2 regions of the Buttiauxella sp. AC142 genome follow, and region 2 is predicted to be linked to the other one. Evidence: predicted binding sites of a transcription regulator. Region 2 holds the regulator's gene; the other holds the start of a gene.

Region 1 (8,117 bases), 3.5 Mb from region 2:
GGTATCGCTCATCCAGGCGGAGATAAAAGTAATTTTGCGTTTTCCTTCACACTGCTCAAGCGCCAGCGCCGCGTAGCGTTCGCCGTAAATTATCAGGCCGCTGAGTTCACCCGGTTGAACGAAAGCTGCCTCTAGTCTGGTGGTTGCGCTGAACTCACGTGCAGGGAATTTTTGCAGTAGCAGATTTGGCTGAGCGTACAACGCCTGCACGCCCTGGTATTCCGTCATGGTCTGGCAGGTTAGTGCCAGCATATTTGTGGCGGATTGTAGCCATTTTTGCTGAGGATGAGCCTGCCATTGCCACTGTAGTCCTGGAATTCCATCAGTAAAATCATCACTGGTTTGTGGCTGTTCAGCGCCTTGTTGCTTTGTTGCAATCGACGGGAGTGGATGTTCGATGACGGGCTGCCAGGTTTCATGCAGCGTTTGTTTTTCACCGATAGTTGGCCACCCATCATTCTGCCAGCGCATGGGTTGTAAATGTACAATGCGTCCGTAGAGGTCAGCATCCTGAAAATGGACAAACCAACATTCTCCGCTTTCAAGTTCAACAAAGCCGCCCTGATGCGGGCCATTAACATGAGTTTCTCCCTGTTGTAATACTATTTGCGTTTCCCATGGGCCTTGTAGGTTTCGCGCGCGTAGTACGCATTGCCAACCCGTTTCTACGCCACCTGCGGGAGCAAAAATGTAATACCAGCCGTTGCGTTTATAGAACTTTGGCCCCTCAAGCGTGGGCAGATCCAGTGCACCATCATAGATAATTTGCTCGTCGCTTATCAGTGAACGGCCATCTGGTGACATCTCAATAAGTTGCAATTGATGTTTTTTCCCGGAGCGACTGTGGGCAAAAGCATGAACCAGCCAGGCTCGCCCGTCTTCGTCCCAAAGCGGGCAGGGGTCAATCCAACCTTTCGCGGCTTTCACGCAGTGTGGCGCGCTCCATTCTCCATGGGGATCTTCCGTAAACGACATGAAAATGCCTTCATCTGGTGTGCTGAAAAATACCCAGAACTTACCATCGTGATAGCGAACCGACGGTGCCCAGACGCCTTTTCCCGGTTGCACGGTGTCGTAAGTATTGTTCTCAAAGCGAGAAAATACGTGGTTGATAATTTTCCAGTTTACTAAGTCTTTCGAATGCAGAATGGGAAGCGCGGGAAAATGGTTAAAACTCGATGAAACCATATAAAAATCATCGCCTGCGCGTACAATATCTGGATCTGAATAATCTGCATGGAGAATTGGGTTTTTGTAATATCCAGGGCGAGTTGTGATTTTAACCATGATTATTAGCACCTGTGGAAATTAAAGCGGGTGTAACTTCTGGGGTGTTTATTTCTTCGGCTTGTTCACGATGAGCGAGATCACGCTGAATTTGACTCATCATTTTATCATCGAGAGTATAGAAGCGGCTTAGCCAGTAAAGAATGAAATAGGAAATAGACGGGCCGATGGTTAATAAACCAATAATACCATTGGTAGCAAGCATTGTTTGCGTTGGATTACCCGCCTGATATCCAAACCATCCGAGGGAGAAACCGACAAATGCCCCAGCAACAGCCATGCCCATTTTTAATGCAAATAGGTTTCCGGAGAACGATAACCCTGTAATTCGTCGACCAAACTTCCATTCGCCGTAATCTGCCGCATTAGCCATCATGTTCCATTTGAAAGGTTGATACATCTGATGGAAGAATCCCACCAGGAAATAAAGTGGGAAAACGACGGCAAGCCAGGTTGGTGGAACAAAGAACATCACCACACCGATAACAACCAGCAATAAGTTAATATTTTTAAATAACGATACAGCACGATAGCGTTGTGCCAAATAACCTGCGGCGATGCTGCCGATAATAGTGCCAACCACACTTGTGGAAACAAATGCGGATTTCATCGCGGTTCCAGCAGCACTTTCGATACCGCCGAGCATCAGGTAAGTGGCGTAGTACAATGTTGCTGCACTGCGCATTACGCCTGCCATACTTGAGAAAAAGGTGATCACTGCCACGATACGCCACTGGTCATTCGCCAGCAAAATTCGCAGGTCATCCATCATACTACTGTTGGTTTCAACTTTTGGGCGAACACGTTCAGAGGTACTAAAGAAGCAGAAAAATAGCATGATGACGGCGAGTGTTCCCATAATCGCCATGGTTGCCTGAAAGCCGAATTGTTTATTTTCTTTACCCAGCCAGTCGACTAAAAATAATGTTGCGACAGAAACAACTAATCCGGCGAGTGATGAAATAGTGAAGCGATAAGATTGGGCTGATAAACGGTCTTTTTCATCGGTGGTAATCACGCCACCCAGTGCACAATACGGAATGTTAATAAAGGTGTAGCAAAGCATTAATAACGTATAGGTAATATAAGCATAAAGCAGCTTTCCTGATTCACCAAAATCCGGTGTGGTGAAGGTTAATACCGCCAGCACCGCATAAGGAATTGCAAACCAAATTAGCCATGGTCGGAAATGCCCCCAGCGTGTTCTCACCCGGTCAGCAACTAATCCGGTAAGTGGGTCGGTAATTGCATCAAGCACGCGGGTAACCAGGAACATTATTCCCACTGCAGCAGCGGATAGCCCGTAAATATCAGTATAGAAATACGTTAAAAACATGGTGACTGAGGAATACACTATTCCACAGGCAGCATCGCCCATACCGAAGCCAATTTTTTCGGCAACGGAGAGTTTCCTTGCTGTACTCATTTTATTTCTCCAGCATTGAGTGTGTTATTTATTCACTCTATGGACTGGTGGTTTATTACGCTATTGTGATATTTGCTCCGGGAGTTATGTTTTTTACTGATTGAGAAAGTTGTCACATAACAAGAATAAATTGGTCTAACAGAAATCACTCCAATTTTGGTTACTTCAAACCAAAAAAATCCCTTCCGTTTGGAAGGGACTGATAAAGATTTTAGCGGTTGTCTGCAGGCGGTATGCCAAACACTGGCATACCGTTTTCATCCCACTCGATTGTTTTCAGGCGTGTATGACGATTCGGGTCATACAGGGGATCGCCTTCAATTTCGGTGTAATTCCGGGCGTGATACACCAGCACATCTTTCCCATCTTTGTTTTTGGTAAAGCTGTTATGGCCTGGGCCAAATTGCTTGTTTTCATAACTGGTAGTAAAGACAGGTTGTGATGATTTATGCCAGTTTGCTGGGTCGGTTGGGTCAGCATTCAGGTTTATCCACAGCAATCCAATACAGTAATTTTCGTCGGTGGCGCTGGCTGAATAGCTGACGAAAAGTTTATCGCCGTGAACCACCACTGCTGGACCTTCGTTAACCAGAAAGCCTCTGCATTCCCAGTCTAGCTCGGGCTTACTCAACATCACAGGCGTGCCTTTGATAGCCCACGGCGTTTCCAGTTCGGCCAGATAGATATTCGAGTTACCGGCAATGTCAGGGTCTTTCTGCGCCCATAAATACCACTGCTTGCCTTGATGATTGAAGGTGGTGGCATCAAGACAGAAGCTGTCGAACTGCGTTTTCACCTGACCTTTTTCACCCCATTTCCCGGTGAGCGGGTCTGCATCGGCACACTCCAGCGCAAACATGCGGTGCTGGAACATATTTAACTTATCCAGCTCTTGCGTATGGGTCGCGGCAAAATAGATGTACCACTTGCCGTTGATATGATGCAGTTCCGGCGCCCAAATCAGTTTACTCATGGGGCCGCTTTCGGGCTTGCGCCACACCACGGAGGGCTGCGCATTGGGCAACTCATTCAATGTTGGCGCGTAACGAATCTCAAGCCTGTCATACTCCGGCACTGACGCAATAAAGTAGTAACCATCGCCATGCTGCAAAATAAACGGGTCAGCACGCTGTTCAATAAAGGGATTAGGCCATTGCTCCTGGTTCATAACGCTTCCTTAAAGTTTGGCTTCAACAGGTTTGCTGTCGTGATATTCATTCAATTCGCGGTAGTTGGTGCGACGCTTTTCAAGGTCTGCCTGAATACGTTGCATCATTTCACGGTCAACTTTTAACAGACGCACCACGCCTGCGGTAATCAGGTATCCAACGCCTGGGATGATGGTAAACAACATCACAATACCGTTAATTGATTCAGGACTTTGCTGTTTAGCTCCGGCATCGTAGCCGTACCATGAAAGCAGGAAGCCAACCATTGCGCCAGCAATCGCTAGCCCTAATTTCAGGAAGAATAAGTTACCGGAGAAGCTGATACCGGTGATGCGTTTACCAGTTTTCCACTCGCCATAGTCATCAACGTCAGCCATCAGCGACCAGTGCAGCGGCGATGGGATTTGGTGCAGGATGTTGAGCAGGAAGTACATCACCACAATCAGCGTGGTGGCATGCGGGTCGAGGAAGTAGAACCCGCTGGAGAAAATCGCCAGGACGATGTTGGTCCAGAAGAACACTTTCAGTTTGCAGATGCGGTCGGTCAGCACTTTCGCCAGCATACTGCCGCCCATCATGCCGACTACGCCGAGGCTGATAAACAAGGTGGCGAAGCTGGTGCTTTGCCCCATGACCCAGGTGACGTAGTACATGGTTGCCGCCATACGGATAAAACCAGGGCAGACGTTGCACAGCGTCAGAAGCAGGATGCGCACCCACTGATCGTTTTTCCACACATCTTTCAGATCAGCTTTCAGATCGTCATTGCTTGGTACTGCCGGACGAACACGCTCTCTGACGGTGGAGAAGCAGAACAGGAACATACACATGCCCAGTACCGCCAGAACGCCCATTGCCATCTGATAACCTTTGGCTTTGTCGCCGCCGCCAAACCAATCAACCATCGGCAACAGGGAAAGCGAAAGAATCAGCGTCGCAATGCCAACCATCACAAAGCGATACGACTGGCAGGCCACGCGTTCTTTTGGATCGTTGGTAATCACGCTTCCCAGCGAGCAATAGGGAATGTTGATTGCGGTATAGGTTAATGAGAGCAGGAAGTAAGTGACGAAGGCATAGATAACTTTGCTGCTGTAAGCCCAGTCAGGTGTGGTAAACATCAGGTAACTGAAGAAGGCAAAGGGTGCCGCCATCCATAAAATCCATGGACGAAAACGCCCCCATCGGGTCTGAGTTCTATCCGCAATAGCGCCCATAATAGGGTCGGTTATCGCATCAATCACCCTGATGGAAAGTAGCATAACCCCCACTAGCGCTGGGGCAAGTCCAAAAATATCGGTATAAAAATAGTTAACAAACAACATAATGGCGCCAAAGATGATGTTGCATCCGGCATCACCCATCCCGTAGCCAATCTTTTCTTTAATTGATAATTTGCCGCTTTCCATTGGAAATGCTCCTGACCAGTATATGGACAAGAGTATTGGCAGAATAAGTCGGAATTGCACAGCAGAGAACCGTCACAGAGATGGACGATCCTGCCGTCGAGGGTGAAATGTGAGGCAGATAACAAAGCGCCCCGATGAGCGAAGGCTCGATCGGGGCGCTTTTAGCAGAAGAGATAATTACACTTTAACGCTTTTCAGGTTCTTCTGCTTGATGAAGTAACCAATGCCGAGGATCACAACCCAAACCGGAATCAGCCATACGGAGATGGCCATGCCTGGGGTGATTGCCATGATAACCAGCACTGCTGCCATAAACAGCAGGCAGAGGTAGTTACCCATCGGGTAGAACAGCGCTGGGAAGCGAGTTTTCACGCCTTGTTGCTGTTTTGCACGACGGAACTTGATGTGCGCAAGGCTAATCATCGCCCAGTTAATCACCAGTGCAGAGACAACCAGCGCCATCAGCAGGCCAAAGGCTTCTGCTGGTGCCAGGTAGTTGATCAATACACACAACGCGGTGAACAGCGCAGAAACCAGGATGGTGTTAACTGGAACGCCACGCTTATCGACTTTCTGGAATGCTTTCGGCGCATTGCCTTGTTGAGCCAGGCCAAACAGCATACGGCTGTTGCAGTAAACACAGCTGTTATAAACGGACAGTGCGGCGGTCAGCACGACCACGTTGAGCGCGTTTGCGACAAAAGTATCACCCAGTTCATGGAAGATCAGTACGAACGGGCTGGTATCAGCGGTAACGCGAGTCCACGGCATCAGAGACAGCAGAACGGCCAGGGAGCCCACATAGAAAATCAGAATACGGTAGATAACCTGATTGGTCGCTTTAGGAATACTGACCTGCGGGTTATCGGCTTCGGCAGCAGTAATGCCCACCAGTTCCAGTCCACCGAAGGAGAACATGATAATGGCCATCATCATTACCAGCCCGGTCCAGCCATGTGGCAAGAACCCGCCTTGTTCCCAAAGGTTACGCACGGTCGCTTGTGGGCCAGCATGGCCGCCAAACAGCAACCAGGCACCAAACACAATCATGGCAACAACAGCGATGACTTTAATGATGGCAAACCAAAACTCCATCTCACCAAACACTTTTACGTTAGTCAGGTTAATGGCGTTGATCACGACAAAGAAGACAGCAGCAGAAGCCCAGGTTGGGATTTCCGGATACCAGAATTGAATGTATTTACCGACGGCGGTCAATTCTGCCATGGCAACTAATATATACAGCACCCAGTAGTTCCAGCCAGAAGCGAAACCGGCGAAACCACCCCAATATTTGTAAGCAAAGTGGCTAAATGAACCTGCCACAGGCTCTTCAACGACCATTTCGCCTAACTGGCGCATGATCAAGAAGGCAATAAAGCCTGCAATCGCATAACCAAGAATAATCCCTGGTCCGGCGGACTGGATAACAGACGCACTGCCAAGAAACAGGCCTGTCCCAATTGCTCCACCCAGCGCGATGAGCTGTATATGGCGGTTTTTAAGGCCGCGTTTAAGCGTGTCGCCTTGTTCCATCGTTTAACCTCATGTGGTCATATTCAGGGCGCTGAACGCGCCTCTGTAAGTTTGTGATTCCGTAATGTGTAGTCTTTATTTTACGGTTTTTAATTCCAGTATTTTGCAAACCAGACTTCCGCAGCGCAAAGAATAGTGGTAAGCGCCAGTGTTTGCACCTGCTTTCTATTCTTGTCGTGACGAGTTGAATAAAAAGAAATCAATCGTCAGATCGATCACGTTATTTATTTCGCATGTTATTTCTTCAATTTAAGCGAGATCGTTGAATTAATATTCATATTTTAAACTGATGAATCGGTTCAATTTGCAAGAAAAGGCACTTTTTGCTGTTTCGTAAAAGTTAAATGCGTCTGCATGTGAGTAAATGTGACATTTGTGCAAGGTTACAACTTTGAAACGTCATTTCTGTAATGTTGTTAAAATGTGCCGGGTTTAATGATTTCAATCAAAACCAATATGGACAGAAGGTGAATACTTTGTTACTTTAGCGTCAAGAATGTGAAATTGGTCATACCAATTGACTTTGCCCGAATAATTTCAAGTTTGAAGGGCATAAGCGCTAATGGCAGAAACAGGGAACACATGGCCTACAGCAAAATCCGCCAACCAAAATTATCCGATGTGATTGAGCAGCAGTTGGAGTTTCTCATCCTCGAGGGAACCTTGCGTCCCGGCGAAAAACTCCCACCAGAACGCGAATTGGCGAAACAATTCGACGTTTCTCGTCCTTCACTGCGCGAGGCCATTCAGCGTCTCGAAGCGAAAGGACTCCTGCTTCGTCGTCAGGGCGGCGGTACTTTTGTCCAGAACAGTCTTTGGCAAAGTTTAAGCGACCCGCTGGTCGAACTGCTGTCTGACCATCCTGAATCCCAGTTTGATCTGCTCGAAACCCGCCACGCACTTGAAGGTATCGCGGCGTATTACGCGGCATTGCGTGGTACGGACGAAGATCTCAAACGTATTGGCGACTGCCATTTTGCTATTCAACAAGCGCAAGAATCTGGTGACCTGGACGCTGAGTCCGATGCGGTTATGCAGTATCAAATCGCCGTGACGGAAGCCGCCCACAACGTTGTGCTACTACACTTGTTGCGCTGCATGTCACCGATGCTCGAACAAAACGTTCGTCAGAATTTTGAATTGCTCTATGCGCGCCGTGAAATGCTGGCGCAAGTGAGCAGCCATCGCGCCAGCATTTTTGCGGCGATTATGGCTCGCCAGCCGGAGCAGGCGCGCGAAGCGTCGCACCGTCACCTGGCATTTATCGAAGAAATATTGCTGGATCGCAGC
Region 2 (8,117 bases):
CCAGCCGCTCGATTCTGCAAAAGATAACGTCAACAGCGCACAGGCTCGTAAAGATCAAAAACGCCGTGAAGCAGAATTGCGCACGCAAACTCAGCCCCTGCGTAAGCAAATCACCACGCTTGAAAAGCAGATGGAAAAGCTGAATGCCCAGCTTGCGCAAGTGGAAGAAAAACTGGCTGACAGCGCTATTTACGACCAAAGTCGTAAAGCAGAAATGACCGAATGTCTGCAAACTCAGGTGAAAGTGAAGTCAGCACTGGAAGAGTGCGAGATGGAATGGCTGGACGCGCATGACAAGTTAGAGCAGATGATGCAGGCCGAGTAACCGTTTTGCCTCAACCTTATCGAAAACTAAGGATGAGGCCCGCGAACTTAATGCCAAATCAACAGGGCACACGCCGCCGTCAGCAACCCCATAAAGACATTGAAGATTGTCCAGGAGCGGCGGCTGCGCAGCAGTTTGCCGATCATGCTGCCAAACGCAATCCAGATAATACCTGCAACAATGTTAACCAGCGCAATCCCGATACTGATTAACGCCACGGAATGCAGGTACTGAGCACCGGCAAGGCTAAAACTTGCCACTGCACCCAATGCCATCAACCAGGCTTTAGGGTTGATAACCTGAAGTAAACCGCCCTGCCAGAATGGAATAGGAGCCGGAGGCGGCGCATCCGTTTCCAGTTTTTCATAGGTCGCGGTGCCGATTTTCCATGCCAGCCATAATAGGTAAGCACTCCCGGCAATCTTCAGGATAAGGTGCAAAGCAGGATACAAAAGGATTAAGCTACCGACGCCAAAGGCCACCAGCAACAGGATGCATTGCATCCCAAGCATGATGCCAATCATCAACGGAATGGTGCGCATAAAGCCGTAATTGGCGCCGGAAGAAGTCAGTAACATATTGTTTGGGCCGGGTGTAATAGCCGCGACCCAAAGAAAACCAAGCATTGAGAAGAAAAGCGTTTCCATGAAATGGGTGTTCCACACCCGGTAAAGTTAATTAGCAAACTAAATGAAACTAACAGTGTGATATGGCTACGACAAGTCCCGCAGTATTGAATTTTAATCACGAAGAAGATGATCAATTTCGTCCGTTGAAGGGTGTCAGTAATCCGCACCTGCAAACCATGCTTCCGCGTTTGATTCGCCGTCGCTTAAATTTCAAACCTCACTGGCAGCGTCTGGATATGCCGGATGGAGATTTTGTCGATCTTGCCTGGAGCGAAGACCCACGCCAGGCATTGCATAAACCACGGTTAGTCGTTTTTCATGGGCTTGAAGGTAGCCTGCACAGCCCATATGCCCACGGCTTAATCGAAGCCGCCAGCAAGCAAGGCTGGCTGGGCGTAGTCATGCATTTCCGTGGATGTAGCGGCGTGCCAAATCGCATGAAGCGCATTTATCACTCGGGCGAAACTGAAGACGGAAGCTACTTCTTAAACTGGCTCAGTACCCGTTACGGCAAAGTGCCGACGGCGGCAGTGGGGTTTTCCCTCGGCGGGAACATGCTCGCTTGTTTATTGGCTAAACAAGGTGCTGACTGCACGCTACAGGCCGGTGTCATAGTTTCAGCCCCTCTGATGCTGGAACATTGCAGCGCACATATCGAAAAAGGATTCTCGCGCGTTTATCAGCACTATCTTTTGAATCTGCTGAAGAAAAATGCCGCGCGCAAGCTCAGAAGCTATCCGGGCACTCTACCTGTTGATCTGCGCCAGCTTAAAGGAATGCGCCGCCTGCGTGAGTTTGACAATTTGATCACTTCAAAAATTCACGGCTTTGCTGATGCTCTCGACTACTACCGTCAATGCAGCGCGATGCCGTTACTGCCACAAATCAAAACCCGGACGCTAATCATCCACGCCAAAGATGACCCGTTTATGGATCATCATGTGATCCCGGATAAAGCCATATTGCCTGCTAATATCGAATACCAACTTACGCGCTACGGTGGGCATGTTGGGTTTGTTGGTGGGACGTTACGCCGCCCTGAAATGTGGCTTGAGCAACGCATCCCGCAATGGCTGTCTCAATTTTTGGACCAGTAATATGATGATTCCCTGGCAAGACCTGCCTCCCGAAACGCTTGATAATCTGATTGAATCCTTTGTATTACGAGAAGGCACAGATTATGGTGAACAAGAGCGCTCACTTGAGCAAAAGGTGGCTGATGTTAAGCGCCAACTGCAAAGTGGTGAAGCGGTACTGGTATGGTCAGAACTTCATGAAACGGTGAATATCATGGCTCGCGGGCAATTTCGCGGCTAAGCCTGCCTATACTGCATAATACAACTGCCTTCACCCAACCAAACTTGCTACTACCCATGGAGTTGTTGCCTTATGTCAGCCAAACATCCGGTTATTGCCGTAACAGGTTCCAGCGGCGCGGGAACGACCACCACCAGCATCGCCTTCCGTAAAATCTTCCAGCAATTAAACCTACGTGCAGCTGAAGTTGAAGGCGACAGTTTCCATCGTTTCACCCGTCCTGAAATGGATATGGCGATTCGTAAAGCGCGTGACCTTGGCCGTCATATCAGCTACTTCGGGCCGGAAGCCAACGACTTTGGCTTGCTTGAACAAACGTTTATTGAATACGGCAAAACCGGGCAGGGTAAATCACGTAAATATCTTCATACCTATGATGAAGCCGTACCCTGGAATCAGATTCCCGGCACGTTTACTCCGTGGCAGCCGTTACCAGAACCGACTGATGTTTTGTTTTATGAAGGCTTGCATGGCGGAGTCGTTACCCCGCAGCACGACGTCGCCAATGCCGTCGATTTACTGGTTGGCGTAGTGCCGATTGTAAACCTGGAGTGGATTCAAAAACTGGTGCGCGACACCAGCGAGCGCGGTCATTCCCGTGAAGCGGTAATGGATTCCGTCGTGCGTTCGATGGACGATTACATCAACTACATCACGCCGCAGTTTTCCCGCACGCACATCAACTTCCAACGCGTACCGACGGTAGATACCTCTAACCCGTTTGCCGCACGCGGTATTCCGTCATTAGATGAAAGTTTTGTCGTGATTCATTTTCGCGGTCTGGATGATATCGACTTCCCGTATTTGCTCGCCATGCTGCAAGGCTCATTTATTTCCCACATCAATACATTAGTGGTGCCGGGCGGCAAGATGGGACTGGCAATGGAGTTGATCATGACGCCGTTGGTTAAGCGCCTGGCGGAAGGAAGAAATATCAATAATTAGGGCGGCTAAACACCGCCCTTTTCTTCACTCTAGCTTTCAATCACTTCGTAGCTATGGGTGATGTTTACGGCTTTTTCCAGCATCAACGCAACGGAACAGTACTTCTCAGCAGACAAGTCTACCGCACGCGAAACTGCATTATCTTTCAATTCTTTGCCTGTCACAATGAAATGCAGATTGATATGTGTGAACAGACGCGGGGCTTCTTCGCGGCGCTCAGAGGTCAGTTTCACTTCACAATCCGTCACGTTGTAGCGGCCTTTTTGCAAAATAGAAACTACGTCGATTGCGCTACAACCACCAGCGGACATCAGAACCATTTCCATCGGACTGGGTGCTTTATCGCCAGAATTACCGTCCATCAGAATCTGGTGTCCAGAAGCGGACTCCCCAAGGAAGGTTAACCCTTCAACCCACTTCACTCGTGCTTGCATGTTACTTCTCCCGTTGAAAAAATTGTCTTTCAGAGTACGCAGATTCAGCAAATCTGGCAATGGAAGGCGACCTGCGTCAAGCTGAAACGAGACAATAGGAGACACTTGTCAAAAGCTATGCTAAAACAATCCAGATGCTACATCGATACATTGACGTTATGCATGTATGCAGAGGACATCACTAATTACAGGCAGCAAGAATGACTTGCATGCCATCTCCCCAAGGTGGGGAATATTCTAATACTTGCAACGCCAGACAGGATGTTTAGCGTCCTGTCGTTGGTAGCCAGTTATAAAACAGAGGATAACCGCGCATGGTGCTTGGCAAACCGCAAACAGACCCGACTCTCGAATGGTTCTTGTCCCATTGCCACATTCATAAGTATCCATCGAAGAGCACACTGATTCACCAGGGTGAAAAGGCTGAGACGCTGTATTACATCGTCAAGGGTTCTGTGGCTGTTCTGATCAAAGATGAAGAGGGCAAGGAAATGATCCTCTCCTATCTGAATCAGGGCGATTTCATTGGCGAGTTAGGGCTGTTCGAAGAAGGTCAGGAACGTAGTGCTTGGGTTCGTGCTAAAAGTGCCTGCGAAGTGGCTGAAATTTCATATAAAAAATTCCGCCAGCTGATTCAGGTCAATCCAGATATCCTGATGCGCCTGTCTTCACAGATGGCTAGTCGTCTGCAAGTTACATCTGAGAAAGTGGGTAACCTGGCATTCCTGGATGTGACTGGTCGTATCGCGCAGACACTGCTGAACCTGGCTAAACAGCCTGATGCAATGACCCACCCGGACGGTATGCAGATAAAAATTACCCGTCAGGAAATCGGTCAGATCGTGGGTTGCTCTCGCGAAACCGTTGGTCGTATCTTGAAAATGCTGGAAGATCAAAATCTGATCTCTGCTCACGGTAAAACGATCGTCGTTTACGGCACTCGTTAATCTCCGTCTCAAAAATGGCGTGTTGCTTCATAACACGCCTTTTTTGTCTCTAAAAAACTAAATCCGAAACCCGATTAATTGAAGTTGCAGCAAGGCAGCAAGTGAGTTCATCCCGATGAGCTTACTCAAGTAAGTGATTCGGGTGAATGAACGCAGCTAACGCCGCTGCAGCTTTAAGTAAGAAGGGTTTATGTGGCGAAGACTGATCTACCATCCTGAAGTTAACTACGCACTGCGGCAAACGCTGGTGCTGTGCCTTCCGGTGGCAGTAGGTTTGCTCTTTGGCAATCTCCAGTCCGGCCTGCTTTTCTCTTTAGTCCCTGCCTGCTGCAACATTGCAGGACTTGATACTCCCCATAAACGCTTCTTCAAACGCCTGATCGTCGGCGGTAGCCTGTTTGCCGTCAGCAGTTTGATCATGCAGCTTTTATTGCTTTATACCTCAGTGCCGTTGCCGGTGATATTGGCCGTAATGGCGCTATTGCTGGGCGTCACAGCCGAAATCAGCTCCCTGCACGCTCGTCTGCTTCCCGCCTCACTCATTGCCGCGATCTTTACACTCAGCATGGCGGGGAATATGCCCATCTGGAAGCCAATGCTGCTGTATGTCAGCGGTACAATTTGGTACGGCGTGTTTAACTGGTTTTGGTTCTGGATGTGGCGCGAGCAGCCACTGCGCGAATCATTAAGCCTGCTCTATCGCCAACTGGCGGATTACTGCGAAGCCAAATATGGCATGCTAACGCAGCATACCGACCCTGAAAAAGCGCTGCCTCCGCTGCTGGCGCGTCAACAAAAAGCCGTTGATTTAATCACTATTTGCTACCAGCAATTACACATGCTGGCAGCGAATCAGCAAAACGGCTACAAGCGATTACTGCGCGCGTTTCAGGTCGCTCTGGATTTACAAGAACACATTTCCGTCAGCCTCCACCAACCTGCCGAAGTGCAAAAGCTGGTTGAGAAAAGTCACGCTGAAGCCGTGATTCGCTGGAACGCGCAGACCATTGCAGCGCGTTTACGCGTGCTGGCTGACGACATTCTTTATCATCGGTTCCCACAGCGTTTCACGATGGATAAACAGATTGATGCCCTTGAGAAAATCGCGCGTCAAAATCCGGATAACCCGGTTGGGCAATTTTGCCATTATCACTTCAGTCGGATTGGCCGTGTTTTACGCACCCAGCGCCCGTTGTATATCCGTGATTTGATGGAAGACCGGCAGCGTCGCTTGCCACTTTGGGCAGCACTGAAAAGCTATTTATCTTTGAAATCCGCCGCGCTGCGTAACGCCGCCAGATTAGGTGTAATGCTGACCATCGCCAGTATTTTGGGGGGGTTTTTACATCTGCCTAAACCTTACTGGATTTTGATGACGGTAATGTTTGTGACGCAAAACGGCTATGGCGCGACCCGGGTGAGAATTCTTCACCGGTCGGCAGGCACCATTGCAGGTTTAGCGATAGCGGGCATCGCGCTGCACTTCCACTTTCCGCAAGATATCGCGCTGGCCGCGATGTTGATCATTACGCTGGTCAGCTATTTGTTCATTCGTAAGAGTTACGGTTGGGCGACAATTGGCTTTACCGTCACGGCGGTTTACACCCTGCAACTCATCACCCTCAGCGCCGAGCAGTACATCGTTCCGCGCTTAATAGATACGCTGCTCGGCTGCCTGATTGCCTTTGGTGGCATGGTGTGGCTGTGGCCACAGTGGCAAAGTGGTTTACTGCGCCAGAACGCCCACGATGCTCTGGAGCGCGATCAGGATGCGATTCGCCTGATTCTGAGCAGCGACCCGGAACCCACCCCGCTGGCGTATTCGCGAATGAGGGTCAACCAGGCGCACAATGCCTTATTCAACTCGCTCAACCAGGCGATGCAGGAACCTGGATTTAACTCGCACTATCTTGCCGATATGAAACTATGGGTGACGCACAGCCAGTTTATCGTCGAACACATCAATGCGATGACCACACTTGCCCGCGAGCACAACATGTTGACGCCGGATCTCGCCCAGCGTTATTTGCAATCGTGTGAAATTGCGCTGCAACGATGCCAGCAGCGGCTTCAATATGATGGGCCTGGGGAAACCAATGATGCGAATATTCTCGACCCGCTGGAAGGGCTTCCGAGCGGGCCGCTAAGTACCATGGAACAACATTTACAGCGGGTGTTGGGCCACCTCAGCACCATGCATACCATTTCTTCGGTTGCATGGCGTCAGCGGCCACATCACGGTATCTGGCTGAGCCGCTTACGCCGCTCAAATTGACGGGCGATTAAGCGTTAACGACTTTTGCGACCGCTTTGGCAAAGCGCGTCATACCGTCTTCGATATCAGCATCCTCAACAATTAACGCCGGAGCAAAACGCATGACGTCTGGCCCCGCGTTCAAGACCATCACGCCCGCTTCTGCCGCTGCGTACAGGAACTCCCGGGCACGGCCTTTGTAGTGAGGTTTCAACTCAGCGCCAATCAATAAGCCCATGCCACGAATGTCGCTGAACACGTCGAATTGCTCGTCGATTTGCTGCAAATGCTTAACGAACTGCTGGCGTTTCGTCGCAACGCCTTTCAAAACCTCAGGCGTATTGATGATGTCAAACGCCGCACCTGCAACGGCACATGCCAGCGGGTTTCCGCCGTAGGTTGAACCATGAGTGCCAACATGGAACGCAGAAGCAATTTCCTGAGTAGTCAGCATGACGCTGACCGGGAAGCCACCGCCGAGTGCCTTCGCGCTGGTCAGAATGTCTGGCGTCACGCCGTAATGCATGTACGCAAACAACTCGCCGATACGCCCCATCCCGCACTGCACTTCATCGAATACCAGCAACGCTTTATGCTCATCGCACAACTCGCGCAAGCCTTGCAGGAATTCTGGGGTTGCCGCCGTTACACCGCCCTCGCCCTGAATCGGCTCGACCACGACCGCACAAGTATGGTCATCCATCACCGCTTTCACTGCATGCAAGTCGTTAAACGGCACATGAATAATATCGGCTGGCTTCGGGCCAAAGCCGTCGGAATACTTCGGCTGACCGCCAACAGAAACGGTAAACAGCGAACGACCGTGGAAGGCATTATGGAAGGCAATAATTTTGGTTTTATACGGACTATGGCGCGTAGAAGCGTAGTACCGTGCCAGTTTGAAGGCGGTTTCGTTGGCTTCGGTACCAGAGTTCATAAACAGTACGCGTTCAGCAAAAGTAGCATCAATCAGTTTGCGGCCCAGGCGCAACGCGGGTTCATTGGTGAAAACGTTGCTGGTATGCCATAGCGTTTCGCCCTGACTTTTTAACGCTTCCACTAACGCCGGGTGGCAGTGACCTAATGCCGTGACGGCAATCCCACCGGCGAAATCAACGTACTCTTTACCTTGTTGATCCCAAACACGACTGCCTTTGCCTTTAACCGGGATAAACTCCGCCGGTGCATAAATCGGCAAAATCACTTCATCAAAAGTAGCGCGGGTAATTGCTGATTGTTCGCTTGCCATTAATTGCCATCCCATTT

The links. Region 2 encodes CRP, which controls carbon source genes, mostly activating them, when cyclic AMP is high. Its sites were predicted from a motif close to ATGTGANNNNNNTCACAT; they were not measured.
Region 1: the regulator CRP is predicted to act here: its motif matches at 2,814-2,831, upstream of AC0IWZ_RS02735 (glycoside-pentoside-hexuronide (GPH):cation symporter).

The regions. Positions count from the first base shown of each region.
Region 1 covers NZ_CEEDCH010000001.1:599,272-607,388, forward strand. The annotation lists gene AC0IWZ_RS02730 (glycoside hydrolase family 43 protein) at 1-1,287, opposite strand, end outside; gene AC0IWZ_RS02735 (glycoside-pentoside-hexuronide (GPH):cation symporter) at 1,280-2,713, opposite strand; gene AC0IWZ_RS02740 (glycoside hydrolase family 43 protein) at 2,925-3,881, opposite strand; gene AC0IWZ_RS02745 (glycoside-pentoside-hexuronide (GPH):cation symporter) at 3,891-5,291, opposite strand; gene aroP (aromatic amino acid transporter AroP) at 5,469-6,827, opposite strand; gene pdhR (pyruvate dehydrogenase complex transcriptional repressor PdhR) at 7,410-8,117, shown strand, end outside.
Region 2 covers NZ_CEEDCH010000001.1:4,138,798-4,146,914, forward strand. The annotation lists gene AC0IWZ_RS19335 (ABC transporter ATP-binding protein) at 1-325, shown strand, start outside; gene AC0IWZ_RS19340 (LysE family translocator) at 373-972, opposite strand; gene AC0IWZ_RS19345 (hydrolase) at 1,035-2,051, shown strand; gene AC0IWZ_RS19350 (YheU family protein) at 2,053-2,271, shown strand; gene AC0IWZ_RS19355 (phosphoribulokinase) at 2,344-3,216, shown strand; gene AC0IWZ_RS19360 (OsmC family protein) at 3,246-3,650, opposite strand; gene crp (cAMP-activated global transcriptional regulator CRP) at 3,965-4,597, shown strand; gene AC0IWZ_RS19370 (YccS/YhfK family putative transporter) at 4,788-6,872, shown strand; gene argD (bifunctional acetylornithine/succinyldiaminopimelate transaminase) at 6,880-8,100, opposite strand.